2 linked regions of the Indioceanicola profundi genome follow. Each later gene encodes a partner of the first gene's protein in a complex. Links are inferred from orthologs where the notes say so. Each region holds a gene or a part of one and is shown in the gene's direction. Other genes may lie near its edges.

Region 1 (5,840 bases):
TTCGATGCGGCGGACAGCCCGCGCACATCGCTCCACCACCAGTACTTCTCGTCGAAGAGGTTGAAGAGGCCGGCCCGCAGGGTCGCGCTCTCGCCCAGGTTCCAGTAGGCGGTGAGGTCCACCAGCGTGAACGGACCCGGCGTGAAGCAGTTCGGCGCACAGGTGCCCGAGACCCGCGACTGCGCCTTGCTGGCCGTCTGGGTCACGGCGAGTTGGCCGCCGAACCGCCCCTCCGGATCGCGGTAGGTCAGGCCGGCCACGACCTTGACCGGGTCGATGCTGTCCAGCGGCGTCTTCTCCCCGTCGACCTTGTAGTCGCCGTGGGCGTAGGAGGCGGCGAGGACGGCGCCGATGCCGGTTCCGGACTGGAACTCGACCTTGCCCTCGACACCCCGGATAGTGACCTCCCCCAGATTGACGAACTGGAACACGGCCGGGTCGGCAGGGGTCAGGCTGCCGGAAACCTGGACCTGTTCGATGAAGTCGTCGTACCAGCCGGTGAAGCCGGTGACGCTGGCCGTCCAGGCCCGGTGCCGCAGGCGCACCCCGCCCTCCAGCGTGTCGCTGGTTTCCGGCCGCAGATCCGGATTGGGAGCGGAGCGGTAGTTGAACAGGACGTTTTCGAACCCGTTGTTCACCTGCGACGGGCTGGGCGCCTTGTAGCCCTGGGCGTAATTGGCGAAGACCCCGATGGCCTCCGTCGCCCAGTAGACGCCGCCAAGCTTGGGCGAGATGTGCCAGTCGCTGGCCGATGCCGTCTCGAAGGGAAACAGCGGGTCGTTCCCTTCCGGGGCCAGACGGTAGTAATCGACGCGCACCGCTGGGAAGATGGACAGCGCGCCGTCCAGCCCGGTGATCTCATCCTGGAGATAGAGGCCGGCCAGCGTGTAATCGGTGTCCGGGAAGGCCTTGATCGGGAAGCTTTCGCCCACCGGCGGGGTCTGCCCGTTGCGAAGCCCTTCCTGCCGGGTCCGGGAGACGTCGCCGCCATAGCTGAACCGATGGGTCCAGCCGCTGCCCAGCTCGGCGCTGGCGGCGTCGATGCTGAGGCCGGTGACCTCGTTGTCGAACAGGCTGTCGCGGGTGCGGTCGGCGGCAACGTTGCGGTCTTCCGCCGAGAACTGCCGGACCCGTCCATCCTGATGGTAGGCGGTCCAGTGCAGCGACTGCAACGCCGCGAGCCCGGCATCATAGCTGTGGTCGAAGCTGATGCGGGTGCGCCGGGTCTCATCCTCCGCCACCAGCCCGATGACGCTGGCGGCGGTCAACGGCGGCCGGGCGATGGCGCTGAGGACATCGGTGTCCACATCCTGGTTCAGATGGTCCAGGGTCAGGCGGAACCGGTGCGCCTCCGTCGCCTGGAAGACCAACTTGGCCAGCACCGCGTCGGAGGAGATGTCCTGCGGGTTGGCCTCGGTCCGGTCCACATTGGCGGCATCGTTGTCGCCCTGGGTTTCCTGCTCCTGCGCGTCCCGGCGGCTGTAGGCCAGCAGGGCCTCCCACCGCCCGGACCGTCCGGCCAGGATGGCGCCCTTGCTCCAGCTCTCATCGGCGGAGCTGTAGCCGAGCTTGGCTTCGCCATGCAGGCTCTCGCCATCCTTCAGGAAGTCGCCGGGATCGCGGGTGACGAAGCTGACCGCGCCGGCCACGCCGTCGCTGCCATAGAGGGCGGAAGCCGGGCCGCGCAGGATTTCCACCGACTTCAGCAGGTCCAGATCGGTGAAGCCGCCGCGGCCGGTGGACTGGGGACCGAAGCTGAAGGCGTCCGGCGTGCGGATGCCGTCCACCTGGATCAGCACCCGGTTCCCCTCCAGCCCGCGGATGGTGAAGCCGCTGTTGCCGTCGCGGCCGGTGGAGGCGCCCGCGGCGGTGAAGCGCGACGGGCTGCTGCGGACGGATACGCCGGGCTCGTACCGGACCAGATCCTTGATGTCGGTGACGAGCTGGTCCTGGATCTCCTCCGCCGTGGTCACGCTGACCGTGGCCGGCACCTCCAGCACATCCTTCCGGGTGCGCGTCGCGGTGATGGTGATCTCTTCCAACTCCGCCGCCTCCGTAGCGGCAGAACCGCCTGCGGCCATCTGGGCCGTGGCGGCGAAGGGCAGGCCTGTGAGCAGCAGCGGGAGCGTGGCCCGCGCCAGATAGGTCGTCATGGTTACCAACCTGTTATCTCGAACGAAGTGGGTAGGGCCAATAGTTCCGATGCAATTGCGAGTCAATCGCATTTGCATCTTAGCTCCTGCGCATCGACCTTGTCATCCCGTCCCTGCGGGACGCGGCCGGTCTGCATCGCGCGCATCGCCGACATCCGGCCCGCTGCCCCGAATCCGCTTGACCAAAGCGGGCATTTGCCGCATCCATCCGCCATCGAACGACGCCTGCGACCGTTCGCGACCGTGCTGGACGACATCCCGGCCCGGCCACGAAGGGTGCTGCGGGCGCGCACCCATTTCCGGACCATGCAGCATGGGTCGGCGGATGCGGATCGTGGGGCGGCTTTCCGCCCGGTGCGCGGTTTCCAATCCCTTATGACATGGAGAATCCGATGTCGATTACGCCCGAGCGCAAGGCCGAGCTTATCAGCGAGTACAAGACCAAGGACGGCGATACCGGTTCGCCCGAGGTCCAGGTCGCCATCCTGTCGGAGCGCATTTCGAACCTGACGGAGCACCTGAAGACCCACGCCAAGGACTTCCACTCCCGCCGTGGCCTGCTGGTCATGGTCGGCCAGCGCCGCCGGCTGCTGGACTATGTGAAGAAGAACGACCAGGCCCGGTATGAAAGCCTGATCGGCCGTCTGGGCCTGCGCCGCTAACCGCGGCCACGTCCTACAGAAGGTCGATCACCTCCGTGCAGCCCACCGGCATACGCCCCCAGATTTCCGCTCCGGCCCGACCGGAGCGTTCCGGGGGCGTCGTGACCGGCAGCCTTTCCGGCTGGGTGCGCACATCCTGTCTGCAAAGCATGAACGGCCAGCCGGAGACAGCTCCGGCTGGCCGTTCGTCTTTTCCGCACGCCGATGCGCGACGCGCATCCGCGTGGCGTATCATTTTGCCGCTTGGCCGGTTGACCGGCCAGGGCACGGGTTTCGCCTGAGGGCAACACACGCGGGGCTGGCCGATCGGGCCCCGGCCCGCCACCCAATCCGGGGTGACACGGGTTTCGGATGGAAGGAACGAAGAGATGTTCAAGGTTTTCCGCAAGGAAATGACGTGGGGCGGGCGCAAGCTCGTGCTCGAGACGGGCAAGGTCGCCCGTCAGGCCGACGGCGCCGTCTGGGCCTCCTACGGCGACACCGTGGTGCTGGCCACCGCGGTCGGGGCCAAGCAGCCCAAGCCGGGCGTGGATTTCTTCCCGCTGACGGTGAACTACCAGGAGAAGGCCTTCGCCGCGGGCAAGATCCCCGGCGGCTTCTTCAAGCGTGAGGGCCGCCCCACCGAGAAGGAGGTGCTGGTCTCCCGCCTGATCGACCGGCCGATCCGTCCGCTGTTCGCCGATGGCTACCGGAACGAGACCCAGGTGGTCGTCACCGTGTTGAGCCATGACCTGGAGAACGATCCCGACATCGTTTCCATGGTCGCCGCCTCAGCGGCCCTGACCATCTCCGGCCTGCCTTTCCTGGGCCCGATCGGCGCCGCCCGCGTCGGCTACAAGAACGGCCAGTACCTGCTGAACCCGACCACGGACGACGCCGTCGGCAGCGAGCTGGATCTGGTGGTCGCCGGCACGCAGGAAGGCGTGCTGATGGTCGAGTCCGAGGCCAAGGAGCTGACCGAGGAGGTCATGCTGGGCGCCGTGATGTTCGGCCACCGCGAGTTCCAGCCGGTCATCGACCTGATCATCGAGCTGGCCGAGATGGCCGCCAAGGACCCGCGCGACATCCCGCCGCCGGCCTATGACGGCGCTGCCGTGAAGGCGCGCCTCAAGGAACTGGTCGGGGGCGATCTGACCGCCGCCTACGGCAACACCGTGAAGCAGGAGCGCTACGGCGCCATCCAGGCCGCCAAGCAGAAGGCGCTGGAGGCGACGAAGGAAGAGTTCGCGCCGGAGGCCGTGTCGGCCATGTTCAAGGAGCTGGAGGCCGACATCCTCCGCGGTTCCGTGATCGAGACCGGCAAGCGCATCGACGGCCGCACCACCGTGGACATCCGCCCCATCGTGTCGGAAGTCGGCGTGCTGCCGCGCGCCCACGGCTCGGCCCTGTTCACCCGCGGCGAGACCCAGGCCCTGGTGGTCGCCACGCTGGGCACCGCCCAGGATGAGCAGATCGTGGACGCGCTTGAAGGCGAGTACCGCGAGAACTTCATGCTGCACTACAACTTCCCCCCCTATTCGGTGGGTGAAGCCGGACGCATGGGCTCCCCCGGTCGCCGCGAGATCGGCCACGGCAAGCTGGCCTGGCGCGCCGTTCACCCGCTGCTCCCGGCCAAGGAGAACTTCCCCTACACGCTGCGCATCGTGTCGGAGATCACGGAGTCCAACGGCTCCTCCTCCATGGCCACGGTCTGCGGCACCTCGCTGTCGCTGATGGATGCCGGCGTGCCGCTGGTCCGTCCGGTGGCGGGCATCGCCATGGGCCTGATCAAGGAAGGTGACAAGTTCGCCGTGCTGTCCGACATCCTGGGCGACGAGGATCACCTCGGCGACATGGACTTCAAGGTGGCCGGCACCGAGAAGGGCGTCACCGCGCTGCAGATGGACATCAAGATCACCTCCATCACGGAGGAGATCATGAAGGTGGCGCTGGGCCAGGCCCAGCAGGGCCGCCTGCACATCCTGGGCGAGATGGCCAGGGCGCTGACCGGTGCGCGCGAAGCCGTCAGCTCCAACGCCCCGCGCATCACCGTGATCAACATCCCGAAGGACAAGATCCGCGACGTGATCGGCTCCGGCGGCAAGGTGATCCGCGAGATCGTGGAGCAGACCGGCGCCAAGATCGACATCGAGGATGACGGCACCGTCAAGGTCGCCGCCGTGGACGGCAACGCCGCCGAAGCCGCGATCAAGTGGATCAAGGGCATCGTCGCCGAGCCCGAGGTGGGCGAGATCTATGACGGCAAGGTCGTGAAGGTGATGGATTTCGGCGCCTTCGTGAACTTCCTCGGCGCCAAGGACGGCCTCGTCCATATCTCCGAGCTGAAGAACGAGCGCGTTGCCAAGGTCACTGACGTGGTGAAGCAGGGCGATGCCGTGAAGGTGAAGGTTCTCGGCTTCGACGACCGCGGCAAGGTGAAGCTGTCCATGAAGGTGGTCGACCAGACCACCGGCGAAGACCTCTCCAAGAAGGAGCAGGCGGAGGGCTGATCCAGCCCCCGCTCTTCCTCCAAGGAAAAGAAAGGCCGCCGGAGCGATCCGGCGGCCTTTTTCATTGTCAGCTTCCTCGTCGTCCGCACAGCAGAAAGGGGCGGCCCCTGCGGACCGCCCCTCTTTTCTGCCAATGGGACCGGGTGCTTACTTCTTCGGCTTGGCTGCCTCGCCGCCGGCTGCACCGGTGTCGGCGCCGGTGGTGGTCGGGATCGGGGTGCCATCGATGTTGAAGGTCTCGATCTTTGCGCCCTTGCGCAGCTCGGTGATCACCTCCTGGGCGATCTCCTGGGCCACGGCCTGGCGGAAGCGCGGCTGCACCTGCTCGAAGCTGGGCAGCTCCTGCTTGCGCTTGTCCTCCACCTTGATCACGTGCCAGCCGAACTGGGTCTCCACCGGCTCCTTCGTCACCTCGCCCGGCTTCATGGCGAAGGCGGCGTTGGCGAAGGGCTCCACCATCATGTCCTTGGTGAAGTAGCCGAGATCGCCCTGGTTCTGGGCGGAGGCGGTGTCGATCTTCTGCTCAGCCGCCAGCT
Region 2 (5,076 bases), 2.3 Mb from region 1 along the record:
CCCGCACGGTCAGTGAGGCAAGGCGGAGAGACTGGTTCCGGGTATCCCGCTGGGCGAGGTTGATGAGGATGGAGACCACCTCGTCCGCCTCCCCCGACAGATCCATGCCGACGATGGCGTCCGCCCGGTTCTCGCGTTGGGCAAGCATGTCGGCCTCCCGGTCGGTGGCCTTCTCCGACAAGGTGTAGACTGACAGCCCCCGCACCTCCTTGCGGCCGATGCTGTCGGCATGCAGCGAGATGAAAAGGTCGGCGCCCAGTGCCCGCGCATTCGCCACGCGGTCCCGTAGCCGCACGAACACATCCGTTTCGCGGGTCATGGCAACCCGGTACCGCCCGGTCGCGAGCAGTTGGCGGCGCAGCTCAAGGGCGGCGGCCAGGGTGATGTCCTTCTCCTTGGCGCCGGTCACGGCGATAGCGCCGGGGTCCTGGCCGCCATGTCCGGGATCGAGAACGATGAGAGGCTTGCTTGGCGGAGTCGGCTTCGCGCGGGGCACCGGCACCGCCACCCCCATGCCGGACACCGCAGCCGGCACCAGTCGGGACGTCAGGGCCACAGAAGCGGCAAGTTGCGGTTCGGGCGGGGGCTTCGCCGCGGGAGCCGCGCTGCGTGCCGGCGGCTGTACCTGCCGGAGGTCCGGCGTTGCAGCCACGGCCGGCAGCGCAGACTGTGCGGTCCCGCCTTGCAGAACGGCAGCGACGAAGCCCGTCGCATCCACCTGCACCAGATCCAGAACGAAGCGCGGCGGCTTGCCGTCACGGGGAGGAATCACCTCGGCCCAGGCGACGCGTACCGGAGATGTGGTATCCAACACGATCCGCACCCCGCTGGACGCCGGTTCACGTCGCAAGCGCCCGATCAGGCCGCGGCCGGCGGGCATGGCGGGCGGCATGAACGCGATCTCGGGAAGGTCGATTGCAACGCGCCAGGGGTCGCGCTCCGTCACCAGCCGGAAGGCCGTTTCCCGACTCAGCTCCATAACGAAGCGGGTCTTGTCGGGATGCACGCCGAGCCGCATCTCGGTCGCCACCGGCGCAGCGCCGATCCCAGGCAGCGCAGCCGCCTGGACCGCCTGCGGCTGCGCGAGGGCAGAGGGTGCCGGGCAAAGTCCTGCGATGGCGAGAAGCAACAGGAAGAGCCCCCGGACGCAAACGCCGATTGCCGCCTGCAGCCGGCAGTGGCCGCGGCGGGGCTGGATTCGCCCTGGTGCCCTGGATTGTCTCACCGTCACCGCGCCCCCTCCTGCGCGCCGCCGTCGAATCTTGCCCTTCTGTGTACCCTAGAAGAATCAATGCACTCAAGACGGATGATGAGACGCCATCTTATCAGGCTGCCGTCCGCCAGCCAAACTGCCGAAAGCGGGACCAATAAATTCAACGGACCAATTCTTTCATTGTGGAACGGGGTAGCGAGTGTTTATCTTCACGGTCGCGACAAACCGCATCCAGCACCGCTCGCCTTTGGCGGGTGGGGCGTCGCCTCCCGGGCTTGCGCGGCAGGCCGAACGCTTTCCGCCCCGCATCCGCGGATCGCGACGCTTCCTGGATCAGCGGTGAAGTAGAAACTCGAAGCTGGCTTTCCGGAAGTTGAACCTCCGGAAGGCCCGGCAAGGGTGCCCTCCCCGTCCTGGCAGCCTCGGATGAGCGCCGTTCGGCGGGAAGATCGGGCCCGCGCCGAGCAGCTTCGCTCAGACAGGTGGCGCGCCTGTCCCGCCGTGGGTCGCGCGGATGGACTGGCGCAGCCATGGGGAAAACATATGGCCAAGCGTATGCTTGTGGACGCGACGCATCCGGAGGAAACCCGGGTTGTCGTCGTGAATGGGAACAAGCTGGAAGAGCTCGATTTCGAAATCGCCTCCAGAAAGCAGCTCAAGGGCAACATCTATCTCGCGAAGGTCATCCGGGTGGAGCCGTCGCTCCAGGCCGCCTTCGTCGAGTATGGCGGGAACCGGCACGGTTTCCTCGCCTTCTCCGAAATCCACCCCGACTATTACCGCATCCCGGTCGCTGACCGCGAAGCGCTGATGCGGGAATATGAGCGCGCCGCCCGCGAGGAGCGGGAAGAGGATGAAGCCTCCGCGCCCGAACTGGCCGAGGCTGAAGCCGAGAGCGGCAGCGGCGTCGAGGATGTTCCCGCCGGCGATGAACCGGTGGACGAGGTCGGCGGCACCGCCCCCGCCCTGCCCGCCGGAAATGGCGATGATGCCGCGGACGAAAGCGGCCCTTCCTCCGAGGCGCATGCTATCGCCCCGCTGGAGGGCGCCGAGGGCGAAAGCCCCCTGGCCTCCCCGGCCGAACAGACCGTCGCCGCCCCGGACGAGACGGTGACCGAGGCTCCCGCCGAAGAGCCGGCCAAGCCGAAGAAGCGCACCACGGCCCGTCGCCCCCGCAAGACCAAGGCGGAGAAGGCGGGCGAAGCCGCCGCTGAGACGCCTGCCGAGGGCGCGGATGCCGGCGATCAGGCGGCTCAGGCCGCCGATGGAGCCGCTCCGGCCGAGGGTGAGAAGAAGAAGCCGGTCCGCCGTCGCAAGCCCAAGACCGTTGCCATGTCCGCCGAACCGGCGGAGTCGGTCGAGGAGGAGGTGGAGGACGTCCGCAAACCCCGCTCCGTCCGCCCGCTGAAGAGCTACAAGATCCAAGAAGTCATCAAGCGCCGGCAGATCCTGCTGGTACAGGTGACGAAGGAGGAGCGCGGCAACAAGGGTGCGGCGCTGACCACCTACCTGTCCCTGCCCGGCCGCTACTGCGTGCTGATGCCGAACACCCCGCGCGGCGGCGGCATTTCCCGCAAGATCACCAACCCGGCCGACCGCAAGCGCCTGAAGGACCTGCTGGAGGGGCTGGATATTCCCGACGGCATGTCGGTGATCCTGCGCACGGCGGGTATCGAGCGCTCCCAGCCGGAGATCAAGCGCGACCTCGAATATCTGATGCGCCTCTGGGACAATATCCGGGAGCAGACGCTGCAGTCCGTTGCCCCGGCGCTGATCTATGAGGAAGCGAACCTGATCAAGCGCTCCATCCGCGATCTCTATTCGCAGGATGTGGATGATATCTGGGTGGAGGGCGAGCAGGGCTACCGCACCGCGCGCGAATTCATGCGCATGCTGATGCCCAGCCACACCAGGAGGGTCCAGCATTATCAGGAGGAGATCCCGCTCTTCCACCGCTATCAGGTGGAGGACCAGATCGACGCCATGTTCAACCCGGTGGTCCAGCTCAAGTCGGGCGGCTATCTGGTCATCAACCAGACCGAGGCGCTGGTCGCCATCGACGTCAACTCCGGCCGCTCCACCAAGGAGCGGAACATCGAGGAGACGGCGCTGAAGACCAACCTGGAAGCGGCGGACGAGGTGGCACGCCAGCTCCGTCTCCGCGATCTGGCCGGTCTGATCGTCATCGACTTCATCGACATGGAGGAAGGCCGTAACAACGCGGCCGTCGAGAAGCGCCTGAAGGAGGCCATGAAGGCCGACCGCGCCCGCATCCAGCTCGGCCGGATCAGCTCCTTCGGTCTGCTGGAGCTGTCGCGGCAACGCCTGCGCCCCTCCCTCCAGGAGATCAACTTCGAGCGCTGCCCGCATTGCGAGGGCACCGGGCATATCCGCTCGCTGGAGAGCGCCGCGCTTGCGGTGCTGCGTGCCATCGAGGAGGAAGGCATCCGTCGCCGCTCGAGCGAGATCACCGTCACCGCGGCGACTCAGATCACGCTCTATATCCTCAACCAGAAGCGCGACATGCTCAACGCCATCGAGCGGCGCTACGGGTTCCGGGTGTATCTATCCGCAGACGACAGCCTGATCCCGCCGGCCCACCGGCTGGAGCGCATCCGTGCCAAGCTTCCGGGTGAGGATGCGCCTGTGGCCGCCATCACCGCGGAGCGCGTCTTTGCCGAGACCGACCGCGCGCTGGAGGCCGAGGCCACCGACCTGGACGAGGTCGAGCAAGACGATCCGGAGGAGGTCGAGGCTGAGGCCGCCAATGGGGATGCCGCCAACGGGCACCAACAGAACGGCAATGGGGACCGCGATCGTCGCCGTCGCCGCCGTCGCCGTCGTGGCCGGGACCGTGATACCGACCGTGGCGAGGGTGAGCAGCAGGCCTTCGGTCCCGCCGAGGATCAATCCAAGCCCGAAGCGGAGGTCGCTCAAGGCTTCGATGCCGAGGAAGGCGAGGACGACGACGAAGGCGATGAGACCGAAGGCCAGCAGTCTGCCGAGGGCGAGAACAGCCACGATGCCAATGGCGACAGTCGCCGGAAGCGCCGCCGTGGCAAGCGCGGCGGTCGCCGTCGTGCCCGCCAGCGTGAGGAGGAGATGCAGCAGTCCGCCGACACGGCGGAAGGCGACGCCGCCGGGATTGCCGGTGCACAGCCTGCTGCCGACGTCTCCGAGGCGGATGCGTCGGACATCACCACGCCCGAGGTGACGACCGCTGATGCTGTCCCCGCCGCGGAAAGCGCCACGCCGGAGGCGATGGCGGCCACCGCTGATGTCGCCCCTCCGGGCGAAACGGTGACCGAGGAAGCTCCGGCCCAGGAGGCTCCTGCTCCGAAGAAGCGCGCCACCCGTAGCCGGAAAAAGGCCACTGAGGACGCCGCGCCCGAAGCCGCCGAAGCGCCCGCGCCGAAGAAGCGCGCGACGCGGAGCCGGAAGAAGGCTGCTCCGGAGGCTGCGGCCACCGAAGCACCTGTCGCCGAAGCACCTGCTGCCGAAGCGTCGGCAACTCCGGCCGCTGGGGCTGCGCCCGCTCCGGAAGCGACCGATGCGCCTGCCGCCGCATCTGCGGAGGATGTACCCGCCAACCCGGCGATCACGGTGAACCCGCCGGTGGAAAAGCCCAAGAAGGGCTGGTGGAGCCGACTGGTGAAGAACTGAGGCCCATACCGGGCTGAAATGAAAAATGGGGAGGCCGCGAGGCCTCCCCATTTTTCATTGCCTTCGACCGATCGGAATTGAGACAGACGGAGTTCTCCGCCCAATGTCAGCCCCTGCCCGTTCAGGGCTCGATCCCGCCTGAGGTTCCGACAGCTTCAATCCGCGAGCGACAGGCCCATGTCCCAGAACCCGGCTTCCAG

What was found. Proteins that work in one complex are often made in the same cells at the same time.
Region 2: the proteins of pnp (region 1) and DOL89_RS04825 are in contact, whole or in part, in a cryo-EM structure (PDB 9QH0), measured with the Escherichia coli proteins. The link is inferred for Indioceanicola profundi from one-to-one orthologs.

The regions. Positions count from the first base shown.
Region 1 is NZ_CP030126.1:3,302,782-3,308,621, forward strand. The notes cover bases 2,775-5,743. They hold pnp (polyribonucleotide nucleotidyltransferase), read left to right. Parts: upstream 2,775-3,183; coding sequence 3,184-5,304; downstream 5,305-5,743. Other genes in these bases: rpsO (30S ribosomal protein S15), read left to right, coding at 2,775-2,815; DOL89_RS24990 (hypothetical protein), read right to left, coding at 2,829-2,966; DOL89_RS15830 (peptidylprolyl isomerase), read right to left, coding at 5,452-5,743. Outside these bases: DOL89_RS15815 (TonB-dependent hemoglobin/transferrin/lactoferrin family receptor), read right to left, coding at 1-2,153; more of rpsO, read left to right, coding at 2,546-2,774; more of DOL89_RS15830, read right to left, coding at 5,744-5,840. UniProt on the Escherichia coli protein: Involved in mRNA degradation. Catalyzes the phosphorolysis of single-stranded polyribonucleotides processively in the 3'- to 5'-direction. Also involved, along with RNase II, in tRNA processing.
Region 2 is NZ_CP030126.1:1,026,204-1,031,279, reverse strand. What follows is about bases 1,436-5,076. They hold DOL89_RS04825 (Rne/Rng family ribonuclease), read left to right. Parts: upstream 1,436-1,756; coding sequence 1,757-4,876; downstream 4,877-5,076. Other genes in these bases: tenA (thiaminase II), read right to left, coding at 5,032-5,076. In the rest of the region: DOL89_RS04830 (N-acetylmuramoyl-L-alanine amidase family protein), read right to left, coding at 1-1,030. UniProt on the Escherichia coli protein: Endoribonuclease that plays a central role in RNA processing and decay. Required for the maturation of 5S and 16S rRNAs and the majority of tRNAs. Also involved in the degradation of most mRNAs.